DNA from 3 places in the Streptomyces sp. NPDC052396 genome. Region 1 is predicted to be linked to each of the others. Evidence: riboswitches for the same ligand, from Rfam matches in the RefSeq annotation. Region 1 holds a riboswitch; each other region holds the start of a gene.

Region 1 (3,521 bases):
GCGCCCTGCGAACTGCGCTGGTGGCTGACTCTCAGGGCAGGAGTGGTTGATTGCCGGATTTTGCTCCGGCAGGCGCTGATCCTGTCGGCCGGCCGGCAGACGGGCGGGATACGGGCGGTTCGGCCTCGTTGGAGGCCGAACCACCCGTACTCTTCGTGGTGTCTACGGCGTCATATAGCGGGCGCCAAACACTGGAGGCAATACCTCGTGCTGATTGCTCAGCGTCCGTCCCTGACCGAAGAGGTCGTGGACGAGTTCCGGTCCCGGTTTGTGATCGAGCCGCTGGAGCCGGGCTTCGGTTACACCCTCGGCAACTCCCTGCGCCGTACGCTCCTCTCCTCGATCCCGGGTGCGGCGGTCACGTCCATCCGCATCGACGGTGTCCTGCACGAGCTCACCACCGTGCCGGGCGTCAAGGAGGACGTCACCGACCTCATCCTGAACATCAAGCAGCTGGTCGTCTCCTCGGAGCACGACGAGCCGGTCGTGATGTACCTGCGCAAGCAGGGCCCGGGTCTGGTCACCGCCGCTGACATCGCCCCGCCGGCCGGTGTCGAGGTGCACAACCCCGACCTGGTGCTGGCGACCCTGAACGCCAAGGGCAAGCTGGAGATGGAGCTGACCGTCGAGCGCGGTCGCGGCTATGTCTCCGCCGTCCAGAACAAGCAGGTGGGCCAGGAGATCGGCCGTATTCCGGTCGACTCCATCTACTCGCCGGTCCTCAAGGTGACCTACAAGGTCGAGGCGACCCGTGTCGAGCAGCGCACCGACTTCGACAAGCTGATCGTCGACGTCGAGACCAAGCAGGCCATGCGCCCGCGCGATGCCATGGCGTCCGCCGGTAAGACCCTGGTCGAGCTGTTCGGTCTCGCTCGCGAGCTCAACATCGACGCCGAGGGCATCGACATGGGCCCGTCCCCGACGGACGCCGCCCTGGCCGCCGACCTGGCGCTGCCGATCGAGGAGCTGGAGCTCACGGTCCGCTCCTACAACTGCCTCAAGCGTGAGGGCGTCCACTCGGTGGGTGAGCTCCTGGCGCGCTCCGAGGCCGACCTCCTGGACATCCGCAACTTCGGTGCGAAGTCGATCGACGAGGTCAAGGCGAAGCTGGCCGGCATGGACCTGGCGCTCAAGGACAGCCCGCCCGGATTCGACCCGACCGCTGCCGCTGCCGCTGCCTACGACGCGGACGATCACGCGAGCACGGATTTCATGGAAACCGAGCAGTACTGAGGAAGATCCATCGTGTATTTGTGCGGCGGGGAGGAACTGCCGCGTACAGCAGCGTCTTGCCTGCCCCCTCGCTGCGGAGGCTCCGCGCAGACTCCCGGCCACGCTGGCACGGCAATTCCTCGCGATGCTCTGCACTGAGGTGCCGGAATACGGCTCGCAAAGGCACGGCAGAATCCAGGCGGGGAAGCAGCAGGTCGAGAAGCTGATCGCGCAACATGCCCGGTCTGAGGCCGGCCTGGCTGCGGACCTCTGGTGCGGATCCGGTGCACGACGCCTATCCCCAGGCTGACCACCTGGGGGTTTGTTGTGGAGCGGGCGGCGGCATGGCTATCGGCCTCCGCTGGGGAGGGTGACGGTGAAGGCGGCGCCCTGGGCTGTGCCGGCAGTTCGATGTCGCCGCCCGCGGCTCGTGCGAGGCGGCGGGCGAGGGCGAGGCCGAGCCCCGCGCCGTCGTGGGTACCTGTTCACGGTCACCGATATCGTCGACGGCGCAGACCGTGCGGTCGTCAACGGCGCGGTGATGCACGCTCTCGGCGCGAATCGGATGCATACGCCCCCTCTCTGCGCCTTCTCATGCGCTGGCGACACCTGCCGAGCTACGGAGGCTTGTCGCCAAAGTGGCGGGAACTCTACGGTGTCCTCGCCGTGGTGTTCGGGAAGACCGGTGCGAAACCGGAGCGGCCCTCGCCACTGTGATCGGGAAGTTGCCGCACTGCCCCCGCTCCCGCCTGTGGCGGGGAAGCCACGGGACTCAGGTCCTGGAAGGCCAGGTGCGGCGGCGTTCGACCCGTCAGCCAGGAGACCGGCCACGGCACCGCATGATGACCCATCCACGAGGTGCTGGAGAGGCTGCCCTGACATGACTATGCCCGCGAACTCCTCCGCGACGGCGGCTCCCGATGCCGCCGTCGCGATCCCGGCGACGCCGGTGATCCGCTGGGAGCGCAAGGACTGGATACGCACCGGTGGCCTGCTGGCGGTGATCGCCGCCATGCATGTCGTCGCCTTCGCGATCCTGGTGGTGATGGTCGCCCCGCACCACTACACCGTCGGCAAACAGGCATTTGGCCTGGGCCTGGGCGTGACCGCGTACACGCTGGGCATGCGGCATGCCTTCGACGCCGATCACATCGCCGCGATCGACAACACGACCCGCAAGCTGATGGCCGACGGCAAGCGCCCCATCTCGGTCGGGTTCTGGTTCGCCCTCGGCCACTCCAGCATCGTCCTCGCCCTCGCCGCACTGATCGCCACCGGCGCCCGGGTGGTCGGGACCCTCACCAACGACACCTCCAGCACCCACCAGACGCTCGGCATCGTCAGTACCTCCGTCTCCGGTGGCTTCCTCTACCTCATCGCGGCGCTCAACCTCGTCTCGCTGGGCGGGATCCACCGGGTCTTCAAGGCCATGCGGGCCGGGGAGTTCGACGAAAGGGAACTCGAGAAGCATCTGGACAATCGCGGTTTCCTCAACCGGATCCTGGGGCGGCTGACCAAGTCCATCACCCGGCCCGGACAGATGTACCCGGTCGGTCTCCTCTTCGGCATCGGCTTCGACACCGCCACCGAGGTCACGCTGATGGTCATGGCCGGTTCCGGAGCCGCCGCCGGCCTGCCCTGGTACGCGATTCTGTGCCTGCCGCTGCTGTTCGCCGCCGGGATGAGTCTCTTCGACACCCTCGACGGCACCTTTATGAACTTCGCCTACCACTGGGCGTTCTCCAACCCGGTGCGCAAGGTCTACTACAACCTCACCGTCACCGGACTCTCCATCGCCGTCGCCTTCTTCATCGGCACCATCGAACTCATCGGTGTCCTCCATGAACAGCTGAGCCTCGACGATCCCGTCACCGGGTGGATCTCCGGCATCGACCTCAACAACGTCGGGTTTGTCATCGTGGGCCTGTTTGTCGCGGTGTGGGCCTGCGCCCTGCTCTACTGGCGCGTCGCCAAGGTCGAGAACCGGTGGAAGGCGTCGGGGACCGACGGTCGGTGAGCGTCGACGGCGGATCTTCCCGATCGCGTGGGGAGCGGGGCGAGGGGGCCGAGTCCGGCCCCTCGCCCCGCGGGTCAGCCGGCGGCCGTGCGTCGGTCAGCGCGTAGTGCGCGGCGCCGTACGGCCTGGAGATGGCGCCGGTGTTCCTCGGCGGTGACCGGTCGCAGCTCGGGTACGGGCCGGGGGGCTCCGTGCTCGTCGATGGCGACGAATGTGAGCCGGGCGGTGGCCACTTCGGCGGTGGGCCCGGAGGCGTTCCACCGCTCGGCGGTCGCGCGCACGCCGACGTCCA
Region 2 (3,521 bases), on a different contig from region 1:
GATCCGCCTGCGGAACTCGGCCATCCGGACGGTCCGCCCCCGGCGGCCCGCGCTCGGCCCGGTCAGCCCTCCGGCGACGCCTCGGCCGTCCGCGCCGCCCAGCGCTGCTCGACCCGTCCGAAGCGCCAGAAGGCCAGGGCGGCGGCCCAGACCACCACAAACAGGCCGACGATGACAAAGCCCACATTGTCCAGGTTGAGCCCGGCGACCCAGCCGGTGAGCCCGTCGTTCAGCCCGAGCTTCTCATGCAGCACGCCGACCAGCTCGATGGTGCCGATCAGGAAGGCGACCGCGATGGACAGGCCGGTGATGGTGAGGTTGTAGTAGACCTTGCGCACCGGGTTGGAGAACGCCCACTGGTAGGCGAAGTTCATAAAGGTCCCGTCGAGCGTGTCGAACAGGCTCATCCCGGCGGCGAACAGCAGCGGCAGGCAGAGGATGGCGTACCAGGGCAGCCCCGCGGCGGCCCCGCTGCCCGCCATCACCATCAGGGTGACCTCGGTGGCGGTGTCAAAGCCCAGCCCGAACAGGAAGCCCAGCGGAAACATCTGGCCCGGGCGGGAGATGGAGCGGGTGAGGCGGCCCAGGATGCGGTTCATAAAGCCCCGGGAGTCCAACTGCTCTTCCAGTTCGGCCTCGTTGAAGCGGCCCTCGCGCATGGTGCGGAAGATGCGCAGGATCCCGGCGAGCGCCACCAGGTTGAGCGCGGCGATCAGGTAGAGGAAGCCGCCGGAGACGGTGGTGCCCACCACACCCAGGGTCTGGTGGGTGGTGGACTCCTCGTTCATCAGGGTCCCGGCCAGATGTGTGCCGCCGGAGACCAGGGCCGCCATCACCACCACCACGGAGGAGTGGCCCAGGGCGAACCAGAAGCCCACCGAGACCGGCCGTTTGCCGTCGGCCATCAGCTTGCGGGTGGTGTTGTCGATGGCGGCTATGTGGTCGGCGTCGAAGGCATGCCGCATGCCCAGGGTGTAGGCGGTGACGCCGAGGCCGATGCCGTAGACCTCGCTGCCCACCTTGTAGTGGTTGGGCACGATCAGCAGGAAGAGCACGCCGAACGCGACGATGTGCAGGGCGGCTATGACGGCCAGCAGACCGGCGGTGCGCACGGTGTCCTGGCGGCGCCAGCGGAAGGAAGTGACCGGCGCGACGCCGGTGGTATCAGTAGGGGGCAGGCTCATCTGCCGTTCACGCTCCAGCACCTCGTGGATCGATTCTGAGATGCCGTGGCCGGTCTCCTGGCTTACGGGTTTTCCCGCGCCCGTCCCAGCCTTCCCGGCAGCCGGCTGCTGCCAGTGGCTCCGTACCCGCCGCAAGGGCGCGCACGGAAGGGGACGGTAACTCCCCGATCACAGTGGCGAGGGCCGCTCCGGACTCCGGACCCAAGGTCCGTCACCGGTCTTCCCGAGCACCACGGCCGCACCACCCTAGCTCCCCCAGGCGGCCATGTGGCCGAGAAGTGGTGATGGTCATGCCTTGACGCGCACCCATCAACCCCGCCAGAGTCTCCCGCACCCCTCGGACGAACTCCCGTGCGCTGTTCGGGCGGAGCCGGGACATCCATGCTGCTCAACCCTGTCCATGTGATGGACGCGTCAGGCGGGCCGGTGCTACGAGTGCGAGTGCAGCAGACCACGAGGAGAGGTTGACTCCATGGCAGACCCAGATACCGGGCCCACCGGGAACCCGGGATTCGTCCGGCGGATCGGCCTGTTCCAGGCCACCGCCATCAACATGGCCCAGATGTGCGGCATCGGCCCCTTCGTCACCATCCCCCTGATGGTCGCCGCCTTCGGCGGTCCGCACGCCGTCATCGGCTTTGTCGCGGGCGCGGTGCTCGCGCTCGCCGACGGGCTGGTCTGGGCCGAGTTGGGCGCCTCACTGCCCGGGGCCGGCGGCAGTTATGTCTATCTGCGGCAGGCCTTCCAGTACCGCACCGGAAAGCTGATGCCCTTCCTGTTCGTCTGGACGGCGATGCTCTACATCCCGCTCGCCATGTCCACCGGAGTCATCGGCTTTGTCCAGTATCTCGCCTATCTCTGGCCGGATATGACGCAGACTCAGGGCGATCTCACCGGCATCGGGCTGATTGTGCTGGTGGTGGCGCTGCTATGGGGCCGGGTGGAACACCATGCCCGGATCAGCGTGCTGCTGTGGTGCGTGATGATCGCCTCGGTGGTGATGGTCATCCTCGCCGCCTTCACCCACTTCAGCCCACACCGTGCCTTCACCTACCCCGCGCATGCCTTTGAGTTGACGACCAATCACTTCTGGATCGGTTTCGCGGCCGGGCTCACCATCGGCATCTATGACTACGGCGGTTACTGGACCACCGCCTATATGGGCGCCGAGATCAAGGACCCGGGGCGGGTGCTGCCGCGCTCCATCATCTACTCGATCGTCGGCATCATGGCCATCTATCTGCTGTTGCAGATCGGCACCCTGGGCGTGGTCGACTGGCAGGACATGCTGGATCCCCACAACAGCGCCTCCTCATCGGTGGCTTCGGCGGTGCTGGAGAAGACCTGGGGCAAGAAGGCGGCGGACGTGGCCACCGTGCTGGTGCTGATCACGGCGGTGGCCTCGATCTTCACCGGGCTGCTGGGCGCCTCCCGGATCCCCTATGACGCGGCGCGGGAGAAGGTCTTCTTCCGCCCCTTCGGCTCGCTGCATCCGCGTCACCGCTTCCCCTGGCTGAGCCTGCTGGCCATGGGGGCGATCGGCATCGTGGGCTTCCTGGTCGGCCGGCACACAGATCTGGCGACCCTGATCCAACTGCTCACCACCGTCGTGGTGTTGGTGCAGGCCCTCGGCCAGGTCGCCGCCGTCACGGTGCTCAGGCGCCGGCAGCCGTCCCTCCGCCGCCCTTACCGGATGTGGCTCTATCCGCTGCCCAGCCTGGTGGCGTTGGCCGGCTGGCTGGTCATCTACGGCTATGCGGACAAGGATTCACCGGGCCGCCATCCCATCGAGTGGTCGCTGGCCTGGGTCGCGGCCGGCTGTGTGGCCTTCCTGCTGTGGGCCCGTTACGAGAAGATCTGGCCCTTCGGGCCGCGCGAGATCAGTGAGGAGTATCTGCCCGACGTCGCAGACCGGGAGCCGGAGAGCGACGCGGACCCGGGCGCCGGACCGGTGGAACCGGCCCCCGCCTAATACTCCGTCTACTGGCTTGTAGTCAAGGGCCATTCGGCTCTCCGGACAGAGCGGTGATAAAACCACAACCATGCCTTTGACCACCGCATCCACCCCCCACGCCACCACCGCCGCCCGGCGCCGATTGCACTGGCACCGGCTGATATTCGGGCTCTGGTACCGACCCGTCGAGGTGCTCGACGAGGCCCGGGACCGGAGCGTCTGGGGGGTGGCCACCTTTCTGAGCCTGGTGTGCGGCGCACTGGGCACGCTGGCCAAGGACTCCTTCTGGGTCCAGTGGGACAACGACCGGGTGCTCGCCCTGGAGGCCATGGCCATTGGCTCCGGGGTGATGCTGCTGGCCAGTGTGCTGCTGGGGGCGGTCA
Region 3 (3,521 bases), on a different contig from region 1:
CCGTCGGGGCGATGGCCAGCAGCAGCGAATTGCGCATGCCCACCGAGGCGATGCGGGTGCGCAGCGCCTCCCAGCGGTCCGCCCAGGCGGCCACCGCGTTGGGGTAGTGGTCGGGGTGCAGCACCCCGCGGGCGGTGCGGGTCGCGGACCAGGCCGGGTGCGCGCCGTGCCGCTCGGCGAGGTCGGCGGAGGCCTCGTACGCGGCCAGCATGATCCGCTCGGAGATCCGGGTGGACAGCTCCTTGGCCTCGGCGGAGTCGAAGGGCAGCCGCAGCCGGAAGAACACATCCTGAAGGCCCATCAGGCCCAGACCCACCGGCCGCCAGCGGGAGTTGGAGTTGCCGGCCTGCTCGGTCGGGTAGAAGTTGATGTCCACCACGCGGTCGAGGAAGGTCACGGCCGTGCGGACGGTGCGGTCCAGCTTCTCCCAGTCCATCTCGCCGTCGGCACCCAGGTGCGCGGCGAGGTTGACCGAGCCGAGGTTGCAGACGGCCGTCTCGCCGTCGTTCGTCACCTCGAGGATCTCGGTGCAGAGGTTGGAGGAGTGGACGACCTTGCCCGGCTCCGCCGTCTGGTTGGCGGTGCGGTTGGCGGCGTCCTTGAAGGTCATCCAGCCGTTGCCGGTCTGCGCCAGGGTGCGCATCATCCGGGCGTAGAGCACCCGGGCCGGGATGGTCTTGACGGCCTTGCCCGCGGCCTCGTAGGCGCGGTACGCGGCGTCGAACTCATCGCCGTAGAGGTCGACCAGGTCCGGGGTGTCCACCGGGGAGAACAGCGACCAGTCGGCGTCCGCCTCCACCCGGCGCATGAACTCGTCCGGGATCCAGTGCGCGATGTTGAGGTTGTGGGTGCGGCGGGCCTCCTCGCCCGTGTTGTCCCGCAGCTCCAGGAACTCCTCGATGTCCGCGTGCCAGGTCTCCAGGTAGACGCAGGCCGCGCCCTTGCGCCGGCCGCCCTGGTTGACGGCCGCCACCGAGGCGTCCAGGGTGCGCAGGAAGGGCACGATGCCATTGGAGTGGCCGTTGGTGCCCCGGATCAGCGAACCGCGGGAGCGGATGCGGGAGTAGGACAGGCCGATGCCGCCGGCGTGCTTCGACAGCCGGGCCACCTGGTGGTAGCGCTCGTAGATGGAGTCCAGCTCGTCCAGCGGGGAGTCCAGCAGGTAGCAGGAGGACATCTGCGGGTGCCGGGTGCCGGAGTTGAACAGGGTGGGGGAGGAGGGCAGGTAGGAGAGCGTGCTGGTGAGCCGGTAGAGCTCGGCCACGTCCGCCAGCGCCCGCTCCGAGTGGTCCTCGGCCAGGCCGCAGGCCACCCGCAGCAGGAAGTGCTGCGGGGTCTCGATCACCTGGCGGGTGATCGGGTGGCGCAGCAGGTAGCGGCTGTGCAGGGTGCGCAGGCCGAAGTAGCCGAAGCGGTCGTCGGCGCCATCCCCCAGCGCCGCGTCCACCAGGGCGTCCAAGCGCCCGGCGTGGGCGGTGACGAACGCGGCCGTCTCGTCGCCGATCAGGCCCTCGCGGTGGCCGACCGCGACCGAGGCGGTGAAGGAGACGGCGCCCTGGCCGGCGGCCTCCTCGCGGATGGCCAGGGTGAGCAGCCGGGCGGCCAGCTTGGAGTACTCGGGCTCCTCGGCGATCAGGCCGGCGGCGGCCTCGGTGGCCAGCGAGCGCAGCTCGGCCTCGTCGGAGCCGGGGTGCCGGCCGCGCAGGGCGGCCGCGGCGACCTTGCCGGGGTCCGTGGCGGGCAGATCGGCGGTCAGTTCGGTCAGGGTGCGCAGCAGCGCGGTCCCGGGACCGCCGGACGCCTCCGCTGAAACTGAGACCGGATCTGCGGGCGCGATGGTCACTGGGGCTCTCCCTCGCTCGGCTGGGGGCCGGGCGGGAGAGCGGCAAGGGCGCGTCAGGGCAGCCCTGAGCGCGTCAGGGCAGCACCACACCGCGTCCCTCGGCCCAACCCGCGAGGCCCGGACGTATTCCACGCCCAGGCCAAGCCGTACGGCTCGGTCATGGGCGTGCTGTCGGCAGGTCCTCGGACTGGTGGTGCGTCAAAAGAGCACACATACACCGTTGCGGGACAGTTCCGGATTTCCACCGGATTCCCCTGCGGCGACAGCGAAGACGAGCATACATCTAGTGCCGGGCGGCAAAGGCACCCCCACATGTAGTGCCGGGATCGTGATAGTGCGCCCAGGGCTGGGCCTGATTGCCGTGCTGGGGACACTCTGGAGGCCGGTATCGACGCGCCCTGATCGAGGCTTGTGTTCGCTTCTTGACGCATTGTGATTAATCTACGGAATGAGTAATTCCTGGCCCCGTCCGACCCTGCGAAGGACGCCCATGTGATGGCTCTCCGCTTCTCCCTGGCAAAGACCGTCTACGGTACTCGCCGGCGCGCTCTGCGCGCCCTCCTGCTGCTCGCCCTGGTGGCCCTGGCGGCCGGACTGGGCGGCCGGGGGGTCGGAGAAAGACTGGCGCCCGGGGGCTGGACGCCCGCCGGCGCCGAGTCCACCCGGGCCGATGCCCTGCTGGCCGACCGCTTCCACGCGGGGCAGCCCCAGTTGCTGTTGTTGGCGACCGCGAAGGGTTCCCTGGACGCCCCGGAGGCCGAGCGGGCCGGCCGCGAACTGACCGCCCGGCTCACCGCCGACCCGCATATCGCCTGGGTGCGCGGCTACTGGCCGCGGCACCCGGCCGAGTTGCGCGCCCGCGACGGGCACAGCGCCGTGGTGGCGGTGCGCTTCACCGGCGATGAACGCGCGGTGCGCGCGGCGAGCAAGGCGGTGACCGACCGGGAGACCGGGCCGGGCGGCGGCGCATTGCGCATCGCGGTGGCCGGGGAGTCCGCCCTGTACTCGGAGATGGAACGGCTCAGCACCCGGGGCGCCATGATCGCCGAGCTGATCGTGGCCCCGCTGGTGCTGCTGGTGCTGCTCTGGGTCTTCGGCAGCCTGGTGGCCGCCCTGCTGCCGGTGGCGGTGGGCGCCTTCGCGGTGCTCACCACCACCGCGCTGCTGCGGGCGCTCAGCGAGCTGATGACGGTGTCCATGTTTGTCCTTAATATCGCCACCGCGCTGGGATTCGGCCTCGCCGTCGACTACTGCCTGCTGATCGTCAGCCGCTTCACCGAGGAACTCGCCGGCGGAGCCGGGCCGGTGGCCGCCGCCGGCCGGGCCATGCGCACCGCCGGCCGGGCGGTGGCCTTCTCCGCCGTCACGGTGGCGGCCGCGCTGGGCGCGCTGACGGTCTTCCCGCTGCCGCTCACCCGCTCCCTGGCGCTGGGCGGCGCGGTGGTCGCCCTCTGCTCGGCCGCCGGGGCGTTCCTGGTGCTGCCCCCGCTGCTGGTGCTGCTGGGCCGGCAGGTCAACCGCTTCGACGCCTTCCGCCGCTGGCGGGGCCGCGGCGGCCGGCCGGTGGCCGAGGGCCGCTGGTACCGGCTGGCGCTATGGGTCACCCGGCGGCCTGTGCTGGTCGCCCTGGGCACCCTGCTGCTGCTCGGCCTGCTGGCCGCGCCGGGCGCCCAGGCGC

What was found. Region 1 has a riboswitch for cobalamin ahead of ACIHFE_RS15965 (HoxN/HupN/NixA family nickel/cobalt transporter). Riboswitches for the same ligand answer to the same signal wherever they lie in the genome.
Region 2: another riboswitch for cobalamin. It lies ahead of ACIHFE_RS28115 (HoxN/HupN/NixA family nickel/cobalt transporter); the one in region 1 lies ahead of ACIHFE_RS15965 (HoxN/HupN/NixA family nickel/cobalt transporter).
Region 3: another riboswitch for cobalamin. It lies ahead of ACIHFE_RS05940 (ribonucleoside-diphosphate reductase subunit alpha); the one in region 1 lies ahead of ACIHFE_RS15965 (HoxN/HupN/NixA family nickel/cobalt transporter).

The regions. Positions count from the first base shown of each region.
Region 1 is NZ_JBIUAW010000005.1:429,901-433,421, forward strand. It holds gene ACIHFE_RS15960 (DNA-directed RNA polymerase subunit alpha) at 208-1,233, shown strand; cobalamin riboswitch at 1,863-2,059, shown strand; gene ACIHFE_RS15965 (HoxN/HupN/NixA family nickel/cobalt transporter) at 2,093-3,229, shown strand; gene ACIHFE_RS15970 (acyl-CoA thioesterase) at 3,304-3,521, opposite strand, start outside.
Region 2 is NZ_JBIUAW010000012.1:183,558-187,078, forward strand. It holds gene ACIHFE_RS28115 (HoxN/HupN/NixA family nickel/cobalt transporter) at 63-1,184, opposite strand; cobalamin riboswitch at 1,214-1,434, opposite strand; gene ACIHFE_RS28120 (APC family permease) at 1,657-3,156, shown strand; gene ACIHFE_RS28125 (YIP1 family protein) at 3,227-3,521, shown strand, end outside.
Region 3 is NZ_JBIUAW010000002.1:194,896-198,416, forward strand. It holds gene ACIHFE_RS05940 (ribonucleoside-diphosphate reductase subunit alpha) at 1-1,843, opposite strand, end outside; cobalamin riboswitch at 1,999-2,139, opposite strand; gene ACIHFE_RS05945 (MMPL family transporter) at 2,339-3,521, shown strand, end outside.